4 regions of the Allobosea sp. MMO-172 genome follow, and region 1 is predicted to be linked to each of the others. Evidence: predicted binding sites of a transcription regulator. Region 1 holds the regulator's gene; each other region holds the start of a gene.

What was found. The regulator LexA, encoded in region 1, represses DNA repair genes until DNA is damaged. The targets are predictions, from matches to a motif close to TGTTCNNNNTGTGTTCNG.
Region 2: a site for LexA is predicted at 1,590-1,607, ahead of ssb (single-stranded DNA-binding protein). Genes of this name have one in related genera too.
Region 3: a site for LexA is predicted at 2,093-2,110, ahead of WFK61_RS01315 (PA0069 family radical SAM protein). Genes of this name have one in related genera too.
Region 4: a site for LexA is predicted at 1,683-1,700, ahead of WFK61_RS06885 (helicase-related protein). Genes of this name have one in related genera too.

What each region holds. Positions count from the first base shown of each region.
Region 1 covers NZ_JBBCUM010000024.1:14,035-18,022, reverse strand. Annotated here, with positions in the region: gene WFK61_RS24470 (ComEC/Rec2 family competence protein) at 1-1,655, shown strand, start outside; gene lexA (transcriptional repressor LexA) at 1,649-2,362, opposite strand; gene WFK61_RS24460 (molybdopterin molybdotransferase MoeA) at 2,443-3,654, opposite strand; gene moaC (cyclic pyranopterin monophosphate synthase MoaC) at 3,712-3,988, opposite strand, start outside.
Region 2 covers NZ_JBBCUM010000022.1:29,960-33,947, forward strand. Annotated here, with positions in the region: gene WFK61_RS23865 (ABC transporter substrate-binding protein) at 1-694, shown strand, start outside; gene WFK61_RS23870 (ABC transporter permease) at 691-1,548, shown strand; gene ssb (single-stranded DNA-binding protein) at 1,695-2,258, shown strand; gene WFK61_RS23880 (class I SAM-dependent methyltransferase) at 2,447-3,238, opposite strand; gene WFK61_RS23885 (NUDIX hydrolase) at 3,235-3,660, opposite strand; gene WFK61_RS23890 (GAF domain-containing protein) at 3,808-3,988, shown strand, end outside.
Region 3 covers NZ_JBBCUM010000001.1:281,557-285,544, reverse strand. Annotated here, with positions in the region: gene WFK61_RS01320 (ribonuclease HII) at 1-588, opposite strand, end outside; gene WFK61_RS01315 (PA0069 family radical SAM protein) at 845-1,930, opposite strand; gene WFK61_RS01310 (hypothetical protein) at 2,164-2,649, shown strand; gene WFK61_RS01305 (hypothetical protein) at 2,801-2,926, shown strand; gene WFK61_RS01300 (hypothetical protein) at 3,033-3,380, opposite strand; gene ypfJ (KPN_02809 family neutral zinc metallopeptidase) at 3,454-3,988, opposite strand, start outside.
Region 4 covers NZ_JBBCUM010000003.1:347,588-351,575, reverse strand. Annotated here, with positions in the region: gene WFK61_RS06895 (KpsF/GutQ family sugar-phosphate isomerase) at 1-962, shown strand, start outside; gene WFK61_RS06890 (MerR family transcriptional regulator) at 1,058-1,477, shown strand; gene WFK61_RS06885 (helicase-related protein) at 1,782-3,988, shown strand, end outside.

The DNA of each region.
Region 1 (3,988 bases):
ATTTCGGCCGCGACGCCTTCTTCCGCGGAATCGGTGCCGTCGGCAGCGTTTCCGGCAAGATCGCGCTGGCGCCGGCGCCTTACCCGATGCCGACGCGCCTCGCGGTCGACGTGATGATCGACCGCGCCCGCAATGCCCTGACCAAACGCATCGCCGAAGTCGGAGGCGGGCAGGGCGGGGCGGTTGCCGCCGCGCTGGTCACCGGCAAGCGCGGCCTGATCACGGAAGCGACCAATAACGACCTGCGCGCCGCCGGCATCTACCACATCGTCTCGATCTCCGGCCTGCATATGGTGCTGGCGGCCGGCACGATCTTCTGGCTGGTGCGCGCGCTGCTCGCCCTGTCGCAGACGGTGGCGCTGCACTGGCCGGTCAAGAAGCTCGCCGCGATCGCGGCCATGGTCGGCGCGACCGCCTATTGCATCTTCTCGGGCAGTGATGTCGCGACCGAACGCTCGCTGATCATGACGCTGGTTATGCTCGGCGCGATCCTCGTCGATCGCGCGGCGCTGAGCATGCGCAACCTCGCGCTCGCCGCCATGATCGTGCTGCTGCGCGAGCCGGAGGCGCTGCTCGGCCCAAGCTTCCAGATGTCCTTCGGTGCGGTCGCGGCGCTGATCGCCTTCGCCGAGCGCTGGGAGAGAAGAGACCGCAGCGAGCCGCCGCCGGCCTTGCCCTGGCCGCTCGGGCCGATCTGGACGGTGGCGCTCGGCATCCTCGTCACCACCATGCTGGCGACGGCCGCGACCGCACCCTTCGGCGCCTATCATTTCCAGACCTTCAACCCCTTCGGCCTGCTCGGCAACGCGATGGCGCTGCCCTTCGTCTCGCTCTTCGTGATGCCGGCGGCGGTGTTCGGCGTGCTGGCCTACCCGTTCGGACTGGACTGGCCGGCCTGGGCCTTGATGGGGCTCGCCTCCGATGTCGTGCTCAGGGTGGCGCATTGGGTTGCGACCATCGACCATTCCACCGTGACGATCGCAGCCTTCGGCCCGGCCGTGCTGGCCTGCTTCGCGATGGCGCTGCTCTGGCTGACGCTCTGGACCACGGGCTGGCGCTGGCTGGCCGCCGTGCCGCTCATCCTCGGCGTGGCGATAGCCGGCAAGCCGGAGCGGCCGGAAATCCTGATCGAGCGCGACGGCTCCGGGCTGGCGGTGCGCGGGCCGGACGGACGCCTCGCGATCGCGGGCAAGCCCAGCCGCTTCGTCCTGCAGCAATGGCTTGCGGCCGATGGCGACAACCGCTCGCCGGACGATCCTACGCTGCGCAACGGCATCGCCTGCGACCGCCTGGCCTGCGTGGCGCAGACAGCCGACAAGCGCACGGTCTCCTATACGCGCGAGCGCCTTGCCATCATCGAGGATTGCCTGCGCGCCGACCTCGTCGTCACCGCCATCCCCTGGAGCGGAGCCTGCAAGGCCAGGCTGGTCGAGCGCATGGCGCTCACGCGCGACGGTGCGACCTCGCTCTACCGGACGACGGCAGGGTGGAGCAGTCGAACCTCGGAACCAAGCGCCGCCGATCGCCCCTGGAGTCGCCGGCGTGAGCCTCGTCCGGTTGAGGTTGCAAACCGGTCGGCCGGTCAGCCTGCGACGGTACAACCCGCGTCAGCGATCGAGAGCGAAGCCGATGCGGATGTCGAGCGCCTTCAGTAACGCCGCATCAGATTGACGAGGCGGCCCTGGATCTTGACCCGGTCGGGGCCGAGCACGCGGGTCTCGTAAGCCGGGTTCGCCGCTTCGAGCGCAATCGAGGAGCCGCGCTTGCGCAGGCGCTTCAGCGTCGCTTCCTCGTCGTCGATCAGCGCCACGACGATGTCGCCGGTATTGGCGGTGTCCTGCCTGCGGATGACGACCGTGTCGCCGTCGAGAATGCCGGCCTCGACCATCGAATCGCCGCGTACTTCCAGCGCGTAATGCTCGCCCGAGCCGAGCATGTCCGGCGGCAGCGAGACCGTGTGGCTGCGGCTCTGGATCGCCGAGATCGGCGTGCCTGCCGCGATCCGCCCCATGACCGGAATGGCGATGGAATGCCGGCTGTCGTCCTCGATGGCAGCGGGGCGAGGCTTGGCGACGCTCGGCTGCGCGCCGAGACCACCCTGCACGACGGCGGGGCTGAAGCGGGGCCGCGGCTGCGGCGCGCCGAGCCCGTCCGGCATCTTGATGACTTCGAGCGCGCGGGCGCGGTTCGGCAGGCGGCGGATGAAGCCGCGCTCCTCCAGCGCCATGATCAGGCGGTGGATGCCGGATTTCGAGCGCAGGTCGAGCGCGTCCTTCATCTCGTCGAAGGAAGGGGGCACGCCACTTTCGCGCAAGCGTTCCTGGATGAAGCGCAGGAGTTCGTGTTGCTTGCGTGTCAGCATGGTCGCCGCCAGCCCCTCAAAGCGCAGATTCGAAACAAAGCACGAACACCATACGCGTTCTGCTTGTGTTCCGCAAGCTGCTACCGCAAGGGCAGGATATGGCAGGGGTCGCCCTTCCTGGCCGGCGCGGCATGGGCCGGGCGGATCGTGAGGGCTTGCGCGCGCGCCAGCGTGCCGAGCATCGAGGAATCCTGCCGGTCGAAGGGCGTTGCGACCCAGCCTTCCGGAGTCAGAATCAACTCCGAGCGCAGATAGTCCTCGCGCTCGTCATTGCCGGGCATGTCGCGGCCGAGGATGGCGGGGATGCTGCGGTCGCGATCGGCATCGGCGATGCCGAGCAGCGCCTCGATCAAGGGCAGCACGAAGAGATGGCCGCAGACGATCGAGGAGACCGGGTTGCCCGGCAGCCCGACCACGACCATCCGGCCGAGCCGGCCGGTCATCATCGGCTTGCCCGGCCGCATCGCGATCTTCCAGAAGCCGAGGGTCATGCCGGCGCGCGTCAGCGCCTCCTGAACGAGGTCATGCGCGCCGACGGAGGCGCCGCCGAGCGTGATCAGCACATCGGCATCGGCCTCGCTCGCCCTTGCGATCTTGCTGGCCAGATCGGCATGGTCGTCGCGCGCGATGCCGAGATCGAGCACGGTGCCGCCGGCCTTCTCGACAAGCGCCGCGAGCGAGAACGAGTTCGAGGCGACGATCTGGTCGCGCCCGACCGGTTCGCCCGGCGCCACCAATTCGTCGCCGGTGGCGAGGATCGCGACCCGCGGCTTGCGCCTGACCGGCAGGGCCGGATGTCCCATCGCGGCGGCAAGCCCGAGCGCCGCGCTGTCGAGCACGCGGCCGGCCGAAAGCAGGACGTCGCCCGCGTGGAAATCGAGCCCGGCGGCGCGAAGGAACTTGCCCTTGGCCGGCGGGATGCGGACGCGGATGACCGGGCTGCCGACGCCGTCAGCGTCTTCCTGCATCAGGATGGTGTCGGCTCCGTCAGGCATCGGCGCGCCCGTGAAGATGCGCACGGCCTGTCCCGGCCCGACGGCACCCTCATAGGCCCGGCCGGCGGCGGATTCGCCGATGACCGAGAGCGAGACGCCTTCCGCCATCTCGTCGCCGCGCACGGCGTAGCCGTCCATGGCAGAATTGGCGAAGGGCGGCTGGGTCCTGAGCGCCTTGACCTCGCCGGCGAGCACCCGCCAGGCGCATTGCGCCAGCGGCAGGGTTTCCGCTCCCGTCGGCCCCGGAATGCTGTCGAGCAGCGCCTTGCGCGCGACGGGGACCGGAGTGAGCGCCATCAGAGCACGATGCCGAAAAGTGGGAACCGGTTTTCGGACGCCATCGTGCTCACTCCTCTAACCAACTTTAGCCTCGTAGTCGCCGGACTGGCCGCCGGATTTGTGCAGCAGACGGATATTCTCGATCCGCATCGCCCGGTCGACGGCCTTGACCATGTCGTAGACCGTCAGGCAGGCGACGGAGACGGCGGTGAGCGCCTCCATCTCGACGCCGGTCTGGCCCTTCATTCTGACCTCGGCGCGCACGCGCACGCCCGGCAGGGCCTCGTCGATCTCAAGATCGACGGCGATCTTGCTGAGCAACAGCGGGTGGCAGAGCGGGATCAGCTCATGC
Region 2 (3,988 bases), on a different contig from region 1:
GGTCGAGCCGCTCGGCACCACCTTCCCGGATGCGAGCGAGGGCTGGTTCGTGCCGCGCTATCTCGTCTCGGGCGCCGATGCCAAGGCGCCGGACCTCAGGAAGCCCGAGGACCTGAAGCGCTACAAGGCCTTGTTCGCCGACCCGGAGGAGCCGGGGAAGGGGCGCTTCTACAATTGCGTCGCCGGCTGGGTCTGCGAGGGCATCAACACCAAGAAGCTCGCGGTCTACGGGCTCGCTGATGACTTCACCAATACGCGCGGCGGTTCGGGCGAGGCGCTGGTCGCCGCGATCGAGGCCGCGCTGAAGCGCAAGCGCCCGGTCGTGTTCTATTACTGGGGGCCGAGCTGGCTGCTCGGCGCCTATGATCTCGTCAAGCTGGAGGAGGCGCCCTTCGACGCGAGCATCTGGGCCGAGCTCAAGGCGAGCGACGCTCCCAAACGCGCCACGGCCTATCCGACCAGCAAGGTCGTGATCGGCGCCAATGTCGATCTCGCCAGGAAGGCGCCGCAGCTCGCCGGCTTCTTCAAGAGCTATGGCACGACCAGCGACGTGACCTCGAAGATGCTGGCCGAAGCCCGCGAGAAGGGCGTCACGCCCGAGCAGCAGGCGCTCGTCTTCCTGAAGACGCAGGGCGAGACCTGGAAGAAATGGCTGCCGGCCGATGTCGCCGGCAAGGTTGCTGCGAGCCTGTGACGACCGCCTTGGTGCCGGATTTCGGGAGGACCCTGCAAGGCGCGATCAACCGGGCCGTCGATGCCCTCGTCACCGGTTATGGCGACAGGCTCGATGGTTTCGGTGCGGCGCTGACGGCGCCTGTCCGCCTGGCCGAGACGCTGCTTCAGCATGTCCCGGCCCCGGCCTTCGTGTTGGCGGTCGCGGCCGGCGCCTGGCTCGCGACGCGGCGGGTCGGTTTCGCATTAGCAATGGCGGCCCTGCCGCTGGCGCTTGCGGGACTAGGGGTCTGGGGCGAGGCGATGCAGTCGCTCGCTCTGGTGACGGTCGCCGTCGTCTTCGTCGTGCTGCTGGGCTTGCCGCTCGGCGTCGCCGCGGCGCGGCTGCCGCGATTGGGGCGGGCGCTCGCACCGCTCTACGACCTCATGCAGACCATCCCGAGCTTCGTCTACCTCATCCCCGTCGCGATGCTGCTCGGGCTCGGTCGCGCGCCGGCTCTCGTCGCGACGCTGGTCTATGCGCTGCCGCCCTTCGCCCGCCTGACCGAACTCGGCCTGCGCGGCGTCGATGCCGGGCTGGTCGAGGCCTCGCGGGCTTTGGGCCTCAGGCCGCGCCAGACCTTCTGGCTGATCGAATTGCCGCTGGCCCGGCCGACAATCCTGCAGGGGCTGAACCAGGCGATCATGATGGCGCTCGCCATGGTCGTGGTCGCCTCGATGATCGGCGCCAAGGGGCTGGGCGAGGTCGTGCTGCTCGGCCTGCAACGAGCCGATCCCGGCCTCGGCTTCGTCGGCGGGTTCGGCATCGTCCTGCTCGCGGTGCTGCTCGACCGGATGGCGCAGGCGGTTCTCGGAGCCCGACAGCCGCCACGTTGACCAGTCAGCGAATCAGCGGGGGAAAACCATGCTCGAAGCACTTGAACAAAACAGGAACATCATTGATAATGCCTCAATCGGCCGATAGGGTTCGGCTCCGGTCACAAGGCCGGTTTGTGTGAAGTGCGCAGGAAACGGAGCCTGTCATGGCTGGTAGCGTCAACAAGGTCATTCTGGTCGGCAATCTCGGGCGCGATCCCGAAGTGCGCCGCCTCGGCAGCGGCGAGCCTGTCGTCAATCTGCGTATCGCCACCTCCGAGACCTGGCGCGACAAGCAGAGCGGCGAGCGCAAGGAGCGCACCGAGTGGCACTCGGTCGTGATCTTCAACGAGAACCTGGCGAAGGTCGCCGAGCAGTACCTGAAGAAGGGCTCGAAGATCTATATCGAGGGCCAGCTCCAGACCCGGAAATGGCAGGACCAATCCGGCGTCGAGAAATATACCACCGAGATCGTGCTGCAGCGCTTCCGCGGTGAGCTCACCATCCTCGACAGCCGCCAGGGCGGCGGCGACGAGTATGGCGAGGGTGGCGGCAGCAGCGGCGGCTATATGGACGATCGCTCGGGCGGCGGCGGTGGCGGCTCCTTCGGCCGTTCCAGCGCGATGGGCGGTGGCGGCGGCGGTTCGCGCCAGCCGGCGATGTCGGGCGGTGGCGGTGGTGGCGGCGGACGCTCGTCGTCCAGCCATCTCGACGACGATATCCCGTTCTAGGGCTTGGGAATTTTTCTCGGAAACGCACCGTCATCCCGGGCTTGACCCGGGATCCATTCCGGAGCGCCTCCGATCAAGGTTCAGGCATGGATCCCGGATCTTCGCTTCGCTGAGTCCGGGATGACGAGCTTTGCCTGTGGTTTCAGAAGGGCCGGCTCTCGCAAGGGAGCCGGCCTTTCCGTTTCGGCTCAGGGCCGCGCGATGACGAGGCGCAGCGAGCCGTCGAAGCTCGGCTGGTTGCGCAGGAAGCCATAGCAATCGTCCCAGGCGCCGCATGCGAGGTCCTGGCGCAGCTTCTCGATCGAGGCGGCGTTCCGCGCCTCGTCGACGAAGCTCCAGGCCGAGCAGGCCGAGCGGGCGCCCGGATCGAGGAACAGCTCCGGCCGGCCGTAATAGGCCTCGTTGAAGCCGTCGCGGCAGTCGAGCGGGATCGGCACCGCGACGATCTCGACATCGCCGCCCAGCACCGTGCCGATATGGCCGAGCGAGGGATAGCGCCGCGCCTCGGTCGCCAGCACCTCCGGCGCGTAATGATTGAGCCAGAAGGCCTGCACCAGCTCGGGATCGCAGGAAAGGATCGCGACCGGCCCGCGCGTCACCCGGCGCATCTCGCGCAGCCCCGCATCGAGGTTTGCCCATTGATGCACGGTGAAGGTCGCCATGCTCGCGTCGAAATGACCGTCGGGAAAGGGCAGGGCCTCCGCGGTCGCGTCGATCGCGGCGACGATATCGGCCGGGCGCTGCGCCCGCATCGAGGCGGAAGGCTCGACCGCCGTCATGTCGCGGCCGCGCGGCTCATAGGAGCCGGCGCCGGCGCCGACATTGAGGATGCGCCGGGCCGGGCCGAGCGCCGCCTCGATCAGGGCGGCGATGGCGGGCTCGGGCTGGCGATAGGAAGCGTAGCCCTGTCCGATGCGGCCGTAATCGGCGTCACCGGCGCTGCCATCCGCCCGGCGCGGGCTCGCAATCAGGTCGTTCATCGTGTCGTCTCCGTCAGCAGGGAGTGCCAGAGCGGCAAGGCGTGATCGCGCGTCAGCGGGGCGAGCGGAAGCGTGGCGGCCGTACCGGGATCGAGCCAGGCGATCTCGGCGATCTCCGCCGCGGGGCGTGGCTCGCCATCGAGAGGCAGGGCGAAAAGCTCGGCCTCGACGATGAAGCCCGGCTCGTTGGCGGCAGGGGCCGCGAAACGCCCGCAATGGCGCGCGGCTTCGGGTGAGGTGGCGAGTCCCAGCTCTTCCCGGAGTTCACGGGCGAGCGCATCGAGGGGCTGTTCGCCGGGCTCGATCTTGCCGCCCGGCTGCATGAACCAGGCGGTGCCGCGCTTGCGGACGAGCAGCAGGCGCTGGCCAGCGTCGGTCAGCAGGGCGGCTGCGATGCGGATTCGCTGGATACCCTCGCTCAAGATCGATTCCCTATCCGATGAGGCGCGCGAGGATTGGCACGATCGGCGGGGGGCGGGGAAGGGGCCTCTTCGATGGCGTGGCCGGGAGGATGGTGATAGGAACCGGCGCTGGATTTCGAGAGCCAACGCAAGCGAGGCGTCAGGATCATGTTCGAGGCACGCAGCATCGCCGCCGGCAGCAAGCCGGACTTCTATCGCGAGCTCGCCGGGCAGCTCGAGGCCCTGCTCGCCGGCGAAAGCGATCCCGTAGCCAACGCCGCCAACACCTCCGCCCTGCTGTTCCAGATGATGCCGGACCTGAACTGGGCCGGGTTCTACATCATGCGCG
Region 3 (3,988 bases), on a different contig from region 1:
GTGCTGCGGCGTGCCGTAACCGACATGGCCGGAGAAGCCATAGGCCGGGTAAAGCTGCGAGAGCCGCGCCATCATCCGGTCCCGCGTGACCTTGGCGACGATCGAAGCCGCCGCGATCGAGGCGACCTGTCCGTCCCCATGGACGATCGCCTCGCAGGAGCAGGCGAATTGCGGCGGGTCGTTGCCGTCGACCAGGATGTGGAGAGGTGTCAGCGGCAGGGCGGCCACGGCGCGGCGCATCGCCAGCAGCGTCGCCTGCCTGATGTTGATGGCGTCGATTTCCGCAGCGGTCACGCTGGCGATGGATACCGCCAGCGCCCGTTCCATGATCTCGCCGAACAGTTCCTCGCGGATCGCGGCCGACAGCTTCTTCGAATCGTCGAGCCCGTCTGGCACCCGCCCGGGATCGAGGATCACCGCCGCCGCGACGACAGGGCCCGCGAGCGGCCCGCGCCCGACCTCGTCGATTCCGGCGAGTGGCCACAGGCCGTTGGCAATGGCGGAGGTCTCGCGGCTGAAATCGGCGGGCATGGCGGGGTTATGCAGCAGGCCGGGGCATAGGGCCAGAGCGGCGAGGATGCGCTCCACCGGCTAACGTGCATTCACACCGCCATGCTCGTGCCCGACTTGGTCGATGCCGGAACCGCGGGAAACCCTCTCCCGGAGGGAGAGGGCAGGGTGAGGGGTAGGCCGTCGGACGCCATGGTTGCAACCCAACCGCGGCAGCTGTGAGGGGCCACGCAACTGGTCCAGCGGCCGACACCTCACCCCTACCCCTCTCCTTACAGGAGAGGGGATCCCGCGGTTTTCAATTGTCTCGTCGCGCTGCCCGGAAACCCAACCCTCAAAACAGGCTCAACTGCGCCTTCTCCTTCTCCGGCTTCACGAAAAGGTCCGTCCGCAGCCGTCGCCGCGTTGCGTTGAAGCCGATGCGCTCGGCCGCCATTTCGAAGCGCCGCCCGATCATCCAGGCATAAGGGCCGGAGCCGACCATGCGCTGGCCCCATTGCGAATCGTAGTCCTTGCCGCCGCGCGTCGAGCGGATCAGCGACATCACATGCCGGAGCTTGTCGGGGTGATGCGTCAGCAGCCATTCCTGCACTATGTCGCGGACTTCGAGCGGCAATCTGAGCAGCACATAGCCGGCGGCTTCGGCGCCCGCCGCCTTCGCTGCGTCGAGAATGCGCTCGATCTCGTGCTCGTTGATCGCCGGGATGATCGGCGCCACCAGCGCCGTGACCGGGATGCCGGCTTCCGACAGCTTGCGGATCGTCTCCAGCCGCTTGGCGGGGGAGGCGGCGCGCGGCTCCATCCCGCGCGCGGTCTTCGGGTCGAGCGTCGTCACGGAGAGCGCGACCTTGACCAGCCCTTTCTCCGCCATCGGCGCGAGGATATCGATGTCGCGCTGGACCAGTGCCGATTTCGTGACGATGCCGACGGGGTGGTTGAACTTCGCCAGCACCTCCAGGATCTGGCGCATGATCCGGAGCTTCTTCTCGATCGGCTGATAGGCGTCGGTATTGGTGCCGATCGCGATCGTGCGCGGCTGGTAGGAGGGCGAGGATAGCTCCTTCTCCAGCAGCGCTGCCGCATCGGGCTTCGCCGTCAGCTTGCTCTCGAAGTCGAGCCCCGGCGACAGGCCGAGATAGGCATGGGTCGGCCGGGCGAAGCAGTAGACGCAGCCATGCTCGCAGCCACGATAGGGATTGATCGAACGATCGAAGGAGATGTCCGGCGAGTCGTTGCGCGTGATGATGGTGCGCGCCTTCTCATAGGCGATCTCGGTCGAGAACGGCGGCAGCTCCTCCAGCGAGCCCCAGCCGTCATCCTCGGTGACGCGCTGCTCCATCTCGTAGCGGCCGCCCGGGTTGATCGTGGCGCCGCGCCCGCGCCGCCTGTCGGGATCGATGCGGTGGCCGGCATAGGCCATCGGGTCGGCGGGGGCTACGACCGGCGCGGAAACGCTCGGCTCCCTGTCAGCTCGCCGCAGGGGCTGGGCCGCCGGGAAGGGCCGTAAGGTGGGTCTGGCCTGGGGCATGGCTTCCGAACCGCGTCACGCGCCGGGAATCGACGCGTTCTGGTCTCATGTAGAGTGAACATATAGGGAACAAAAAGCAAGTGACGGGATTGTGGCATGCTGCGTTGCGGCATAGGATTTTGCTCATGCTCACAGCCGTGATCCGCAGCGATGGTTCCCAGCAGGCGCTCGCCGCGACCCTCTCCGTGCTGATTCCGGCCGTGGCGGAAGGCTTTCTCGGCCACGCGGTGCTCGTCGATACGGTTGGTTCGCCCGAGACGGAACGGGCTGCCGACGCGACCGGTGCCCGCTATCTGCGCGCGAGCAACGGCAGCGCCTGGCAGGACGGCGCGGCCGGTGCGCGGGGTGATCGCGTAGTCCTGTTCGATGCCGGCGACGTGCCGCAGGCCCATTGGGTGCAGGCCGTGGAGCGCCATCTTCTGGTGGCTGCGGCGAAGCCGGCCCTGATTCCCGCAAGTGGGATCGCCGCTTCCCTGCGCGAGCGGCTGGCCTTTTCACTGGGCGCCCGCAGGCTCGGGGCCGGGCTCGTCATGCTACGCGCGGCGGCTGCGGCCGGCCGCATCGACCGGGCGCCGGTGCGCTTGCCGGTCGTGCGGGAGCGGGCCGGCTAGGCCGTTCTCGCGCTCCACAATGTCATCGGCCGGTCATGCTGCAGGTGCATGGCAGATCGCGTTTCGCGGCGGAACTTGTGCGATGCAGCATAAGTTCATATGTTGACGGTTGCCCAAAGCACCTCCCTCAGACCTTCGAAAGGAGAGACCCATGCTTGACCGGCACGATTCCTGTTCAGCGTTCGAAGCCGAGCGCGAAGAGGACAAACGCGAGGAACAGCAAGAGGACGAAGATACGTTCTCGCCTCGCGTGCATCAGGAAGGATTCTGGAGCTGATAGCTCCATGAAAACGAAGCGGAGGGCTGGATGCCAGCCCTCCGCGCCGAATGTGGATGTCGCGGGCCCGGTTCGGGCCCGTTCTGTTGTCCGGGCCTTGCCGGCGTTACCAGCGGCGGTCGTAGTTGCGACGGGGGCCATAGGGCGGCGGGCTGTCATGGCGCGGGCCGTATCCGGGGCCGCGGCCGTAACCGGGACCCCGGCCGTAGCCACGATCATAGCCGCCAGGGCCACGTCCGCCGCCGCGGTTGTAGCGCCGCTCCGCTTCCAGGTTCCGTTGGATCATCATCATCCGCTCGCGCTTCGCGGCGCTGGCGGTGAAGGCGATCGGCTGAGCGTCGAGCTGCTCGGCCAACGCCGGCGGAAGCGTTTCGCTCACCGGTGCTGCCGACGCTGCCGGCGCCATCATGGCTGCGCTGGCGGCAAACGCCGCGGCGATCAGGAAATGGCGCATGAGAGGTCTCCAGTGGCTCATCCGCGCAACCTAGGTCGATAAGGATAACGCGGTGTGAACGATGGAGGTCGCGTCAGACCGGGTTCCGGAACGTGTCGCAGCGCTGCATGGAGCCGGACTGGAAGCCGACATTGAACCATTTCGTGCGCTGGGCCGAGGAGCCGTGCGTGAAGGAATCCGGCACCACGACGCCCTGCGATGCCTGCTGCAGCTTGTCGTCGCCGATCGCGGCGGCCGAGCGCAGCGCTTCCTCGATATCGCCCTGGTCGAGCCGGCCCATCGCCTGGATGTTATGGGCCCAGACGCCGGCGAAGCAGTCCGCCTGCAGTTCGATCCGCACCGAGATCGCGTTCGCGTCGCGCTCGGAGGAGCGCTCGCGCAGCTGGTTGGCCTTGGGCAGGATGCCGAGCAGGTTCTGGATGTGGTGGCCGACCTCGTGCCCGACGACATAGGCATAGGCGAAGTCGCCGCCGCCGCCGAGCTTGCGCTGCATCTCCTGGAAGAAGGAGGTGTCGAGATAGACCTTCTTGTCGGCCGGGCAATAGAACGGCCCCATCGCGGCCTGCGCCGTGCCGCAGCCCGAACGGTCGACGCCCGAGAACAGCACG
Region 4 (3,988 bases), on a different contig from region 1:
TCCGCGACTCCGCCCTTCGCACCATCGCCACCGAGCGTGCCGGGCTCGATGCCCTCCACGATGCGCTGGCGAACGGATTGGGCCAGCCTTTCGCCGAGGCCATTGCGATGATCCGGGCCTCGAACGGCCGCGTGATCGTCTCCGGCATGGGCAAGTCCGGCCATGTCGGGCGCAAGCTCACGGCGACCCTGGCCTCGACCGGCACGCCCGCGCATTTCGTCCATCCGGCCGAGGCGAGCCATGGCGATCTCGGCATGGTGCAGCCCGAGGATGTGGTGATCGCCCTGTCCTGGTCGGGCGAGGCGGTCGAGCTTGCCGCGCTCGTCGGCTATACCCGCCGTTTCCGCGTCGGGTTGATCGCGATCACGGCCAATGCCGAGAGCACGCTGGGCAAGGAGGCGGATATCGCGCTCGTCCTGCCCAAGGCGACGGAGGCCTGCCCGAACGGGCTCGCCCCGACGACCTCGACGACGATGCAGATGGCGCTCGGCGATGCGCTGGCGGTGGCGCTTCTGGAAGCGCGCGGCTTCTCGCGGCAGGATTTCTTCGTCTATCACCCCGGCGGCAAGCTCGGCGCGCAGCTGAAAACGGTCGAGAGCATCATGCATCGCGGGGCCGATCTGCCGTTGATCGGGCTCGACACCCTGCTGCCGGACGTCATCGCGATGATCTCGGACAAGGGCTTCGGCTGTGCCGTGGTGATGGATCTGGACGGCAAGCTCGCCGGCGTCGTCACCGATGGCGATCTGCGCCGCAAGGCCGCGATGGGCGGCGGCGCCTCGCTGAGGGCGCGCGACATCATGACGGCGAATCCGCGCCGGATCGGCCTCGACACGCTCGCGGTCGAGGCGCTGGAGCTGGTCAATCGCAGTCGGATCACCGCGCTGATCGTGGTCGATCCGGACGATCGCCCGGCCGGGCTCGTCCATGTCCACGACCTGCTGGCGATGGGCGTCGCCTGATCGCGCTTGCAACTCGGCCGCGCCGCGCTATCTAAATCTGTAGAGACTACAGCTTTGGAGGCCCTGCCATGACCGCTGCCGGCAAGCTTGAACGCGTGATGCCGATCGGCGCGCTCGCCGATCGCACCGGGGTCAAGGTCGAGACCATCCGCTATTACGAGCAGGTCGGCCTGCTGCCGCCGCCGGAGCGCTCCGACGGCAACCAGCGCCGCTATGGCCGGCGTCACGCCGAGCGCCTCGCCTTCATCAAGCATGCGCGCGATCTCGGTTTCGCGGTCGAGAATATCCGCACGCTGCTCAAGCTTTCCGACACACCCGGCATGGCCTGCGACGAGGCGCATGCGATCTCGGTCGCCCATCTCGACGAGGTCCGCGACAAGATCGCGAAACTGCGCTCGCTGGAGAAGGAATTGGAGCGGATTGCGACGACCTGCTCGGGCGGCGTCGCGGCCTGCGATTGCGCGATCATCGAGGCGCTGGCCGATCACGGGCAGTGCGACCACGCCCATCATTGAGCCATCCAGCAGGTCGGAAATCTGCCTTGCCTCTCGTCTCCGGGGCGAAAAGGCTTAAATAGGGTCCTGCCAGGCGGCCTTGAGCGTCGCCTCGCCACGCCAATCCGGGAGGGCGCGATGACGACAAGGCTCATGCCGCCGGGGAACGGATTCCGAAAAAGGAACAAAACCCGATTCTGCCGGAGTCAGCGATTCGGCCCCGCTTCGTTCCAGACTCGTTCTTGCTTGGCCGGCTGCTAGGCCTGCATAAACCCCGTCCACGCTCCCGCCCGCATGGGCGGGCGAGAAGATCGGCTCCTTCGCCTTGCTTCCTTTCCGTTCGCTGCCGCCCGCCGCCCGCGCCAATAGCGTCACGGCCGTGCTGGGCCCGACCAATACCGGCAAGACCCATCTCGCCATCAAGCGCATGGTCGCCCATCCCACCGGCATGATCGGCCTGCCGCTGCGCCTGCTTGCGCGCGAGGTTTATCAACGCGTCGTCGACAAGGTCGGTGCGCAATCCGTCGCCCTCGTCACCGGCGAGGAGAAGATCAAGCCGGAGCGGCCGCGCTTCTGGATTTGCACGGTCGAGGCGATGCCGCGCGATCTCGCGGTCGATTTCGTCGCGATCGACGAGATCCAGCTCGCCTCCGACCTCGACCGTGGCCATGTCTTCACCGACCGGCTGCTCAACCGGCGGGGCCGGGCCGAGACCATGCTGATCGGCGCCGCGACGATGCGCCCGCTGATCGAGCAGCTCATGCCGGGCGTGAACGTCGTCACGCGCCCGCGCCTGTCGCAGCTCACCTTCGCCGGCGATCGCAAGATCACGCGGCTGGCGCCGCGCTCGGCCATCGTCGCCTTCTCGGTCGAGGAGGTCTACGCGATCGCCGAACTGATCCGCCGGCAGAAGGGCGGGGCGGCCGTGGTTCTGGGGGCGCTCTCGCCCCGGACCCGCAATGCCCAGGTCGAGCTCTACCAGTCCGGCGATGTCGATTATCTCGTCGCGACCGACGCGATCGGCATGGGGCTCAATCTCGACGTCAATCACATCGCCTTTGCCGCGGACAAGAAATTCGACGGCCATCACTACCGCAAGCTCAATCCGGCCGAGTTCGGCCAGATCGCGGGGCGCGCCGGGCGGCACCTGCGCGACGGCACCTTCGGCACCAGCGGGCGCTGCCCGCCTTTCGATGCCGAACTGGTCGAAGCGATCGAGAATCACCGCTTCGAGCCGATTCGCCAGATGCAGTGGCGCAATTCCGATCTCGATCTGCGCTCGGTCGGCGGCCTGCTGGACACGCTGAACCTCCAGCCATCGGAGCAGGGGCTGACGCGGGCGCTGATCGCCGAGGACATGACGACGCTGGAGGTGCTGGCGCGCGACCCGGATATCGCGAAGCTGGCGCAGGGCCGTGCTGCGGTCGAACGGCTCTGGGAGGTCTGCGGGCTGCCGGATTATCGCAAGATATCGCCGATGCAGCACGCCGATCTGGCGACGACGCTCTATCTCAGGCTGATGCGCCATGGCCGGCTCGATGCCGACTGGTACGCGGCGCAACTGGCTTCGCTCGACCGCACCGATGGCGAGATCGACACGCTCTCGGCGCGGATCGCGCAGGTGCGGACCTGGACCTATGTCGCGAACCGTCCCGACTGGTTGCCTGATCCAGAGCATTGGCAGGGCATGGCTCGTCTTGTAGAGGACAAGCTGTCGGACGCTCTGCATGAGCGGCTGACCCATAGATTTGTCGATCGGCGCACCAGCGTGTTGATGCGCCGCTTGCGGGAGAATGCGATGTTGGAGGCTGAGGTCACCGCGACGGGCGACGTGCTCGTCGAGGGCCAGCATGTGGGAATGCTGCAGGGCTTCCGCTTCACGGCGGACCCGAAGGCCGGAGGGTCCGAGGTCAAGGCCCTGAACCTGGCGGCGATGAAGGCGCTCGGTTCGGAGATCGAGGCCCGGGCGGCGCGCGTCGTGCTGGCGGCCGACGATGCCTTCGTGCTGTCGCATGACGGGCTGGTGCGCTGGACCGGCGAGCCGGTGGCGCGCCTGACCGCTGGCGAGAAGGTTCTGGAGCCGCGCTTACGCCTGCTGGTGGAAGAGCATCTCGGTGGCCCCGCGCGCGAGCAGGTCGAGGGCCGGATCAATCTCTGGCTGAAGAATCACATCACCAAGCTGCTCGGCGCCGTGCAGGTCCTCGAAGCGGCCGAGAACGTCACCGGCATTGCGCGCGGCATCGCCTATCAGGCGGCCGAGGCGCTGGGCGTGCTCGAACGCTCCAAGGTCGGCGAGGAGATGAAGGCGCTCGACCAGGAAGGCCGCGCCGCCCTGCGCCAGCTCGGCATCCGCTTCGGCGCCTTCCACATCTATATGCCCGCGTTGCTGAAGCCCGCACCGCGCGCGCTTGCCGCCCAGCTCTGGGCGCTGAAGCATGGCGGGCCGGAGACGGCGGGTCTCGACGACATCGCCCATCTCGCGGCGTCGGGCCGGACCTCGTTCCCGGTCGACAAGGCCGTGCCGAAGGGCCT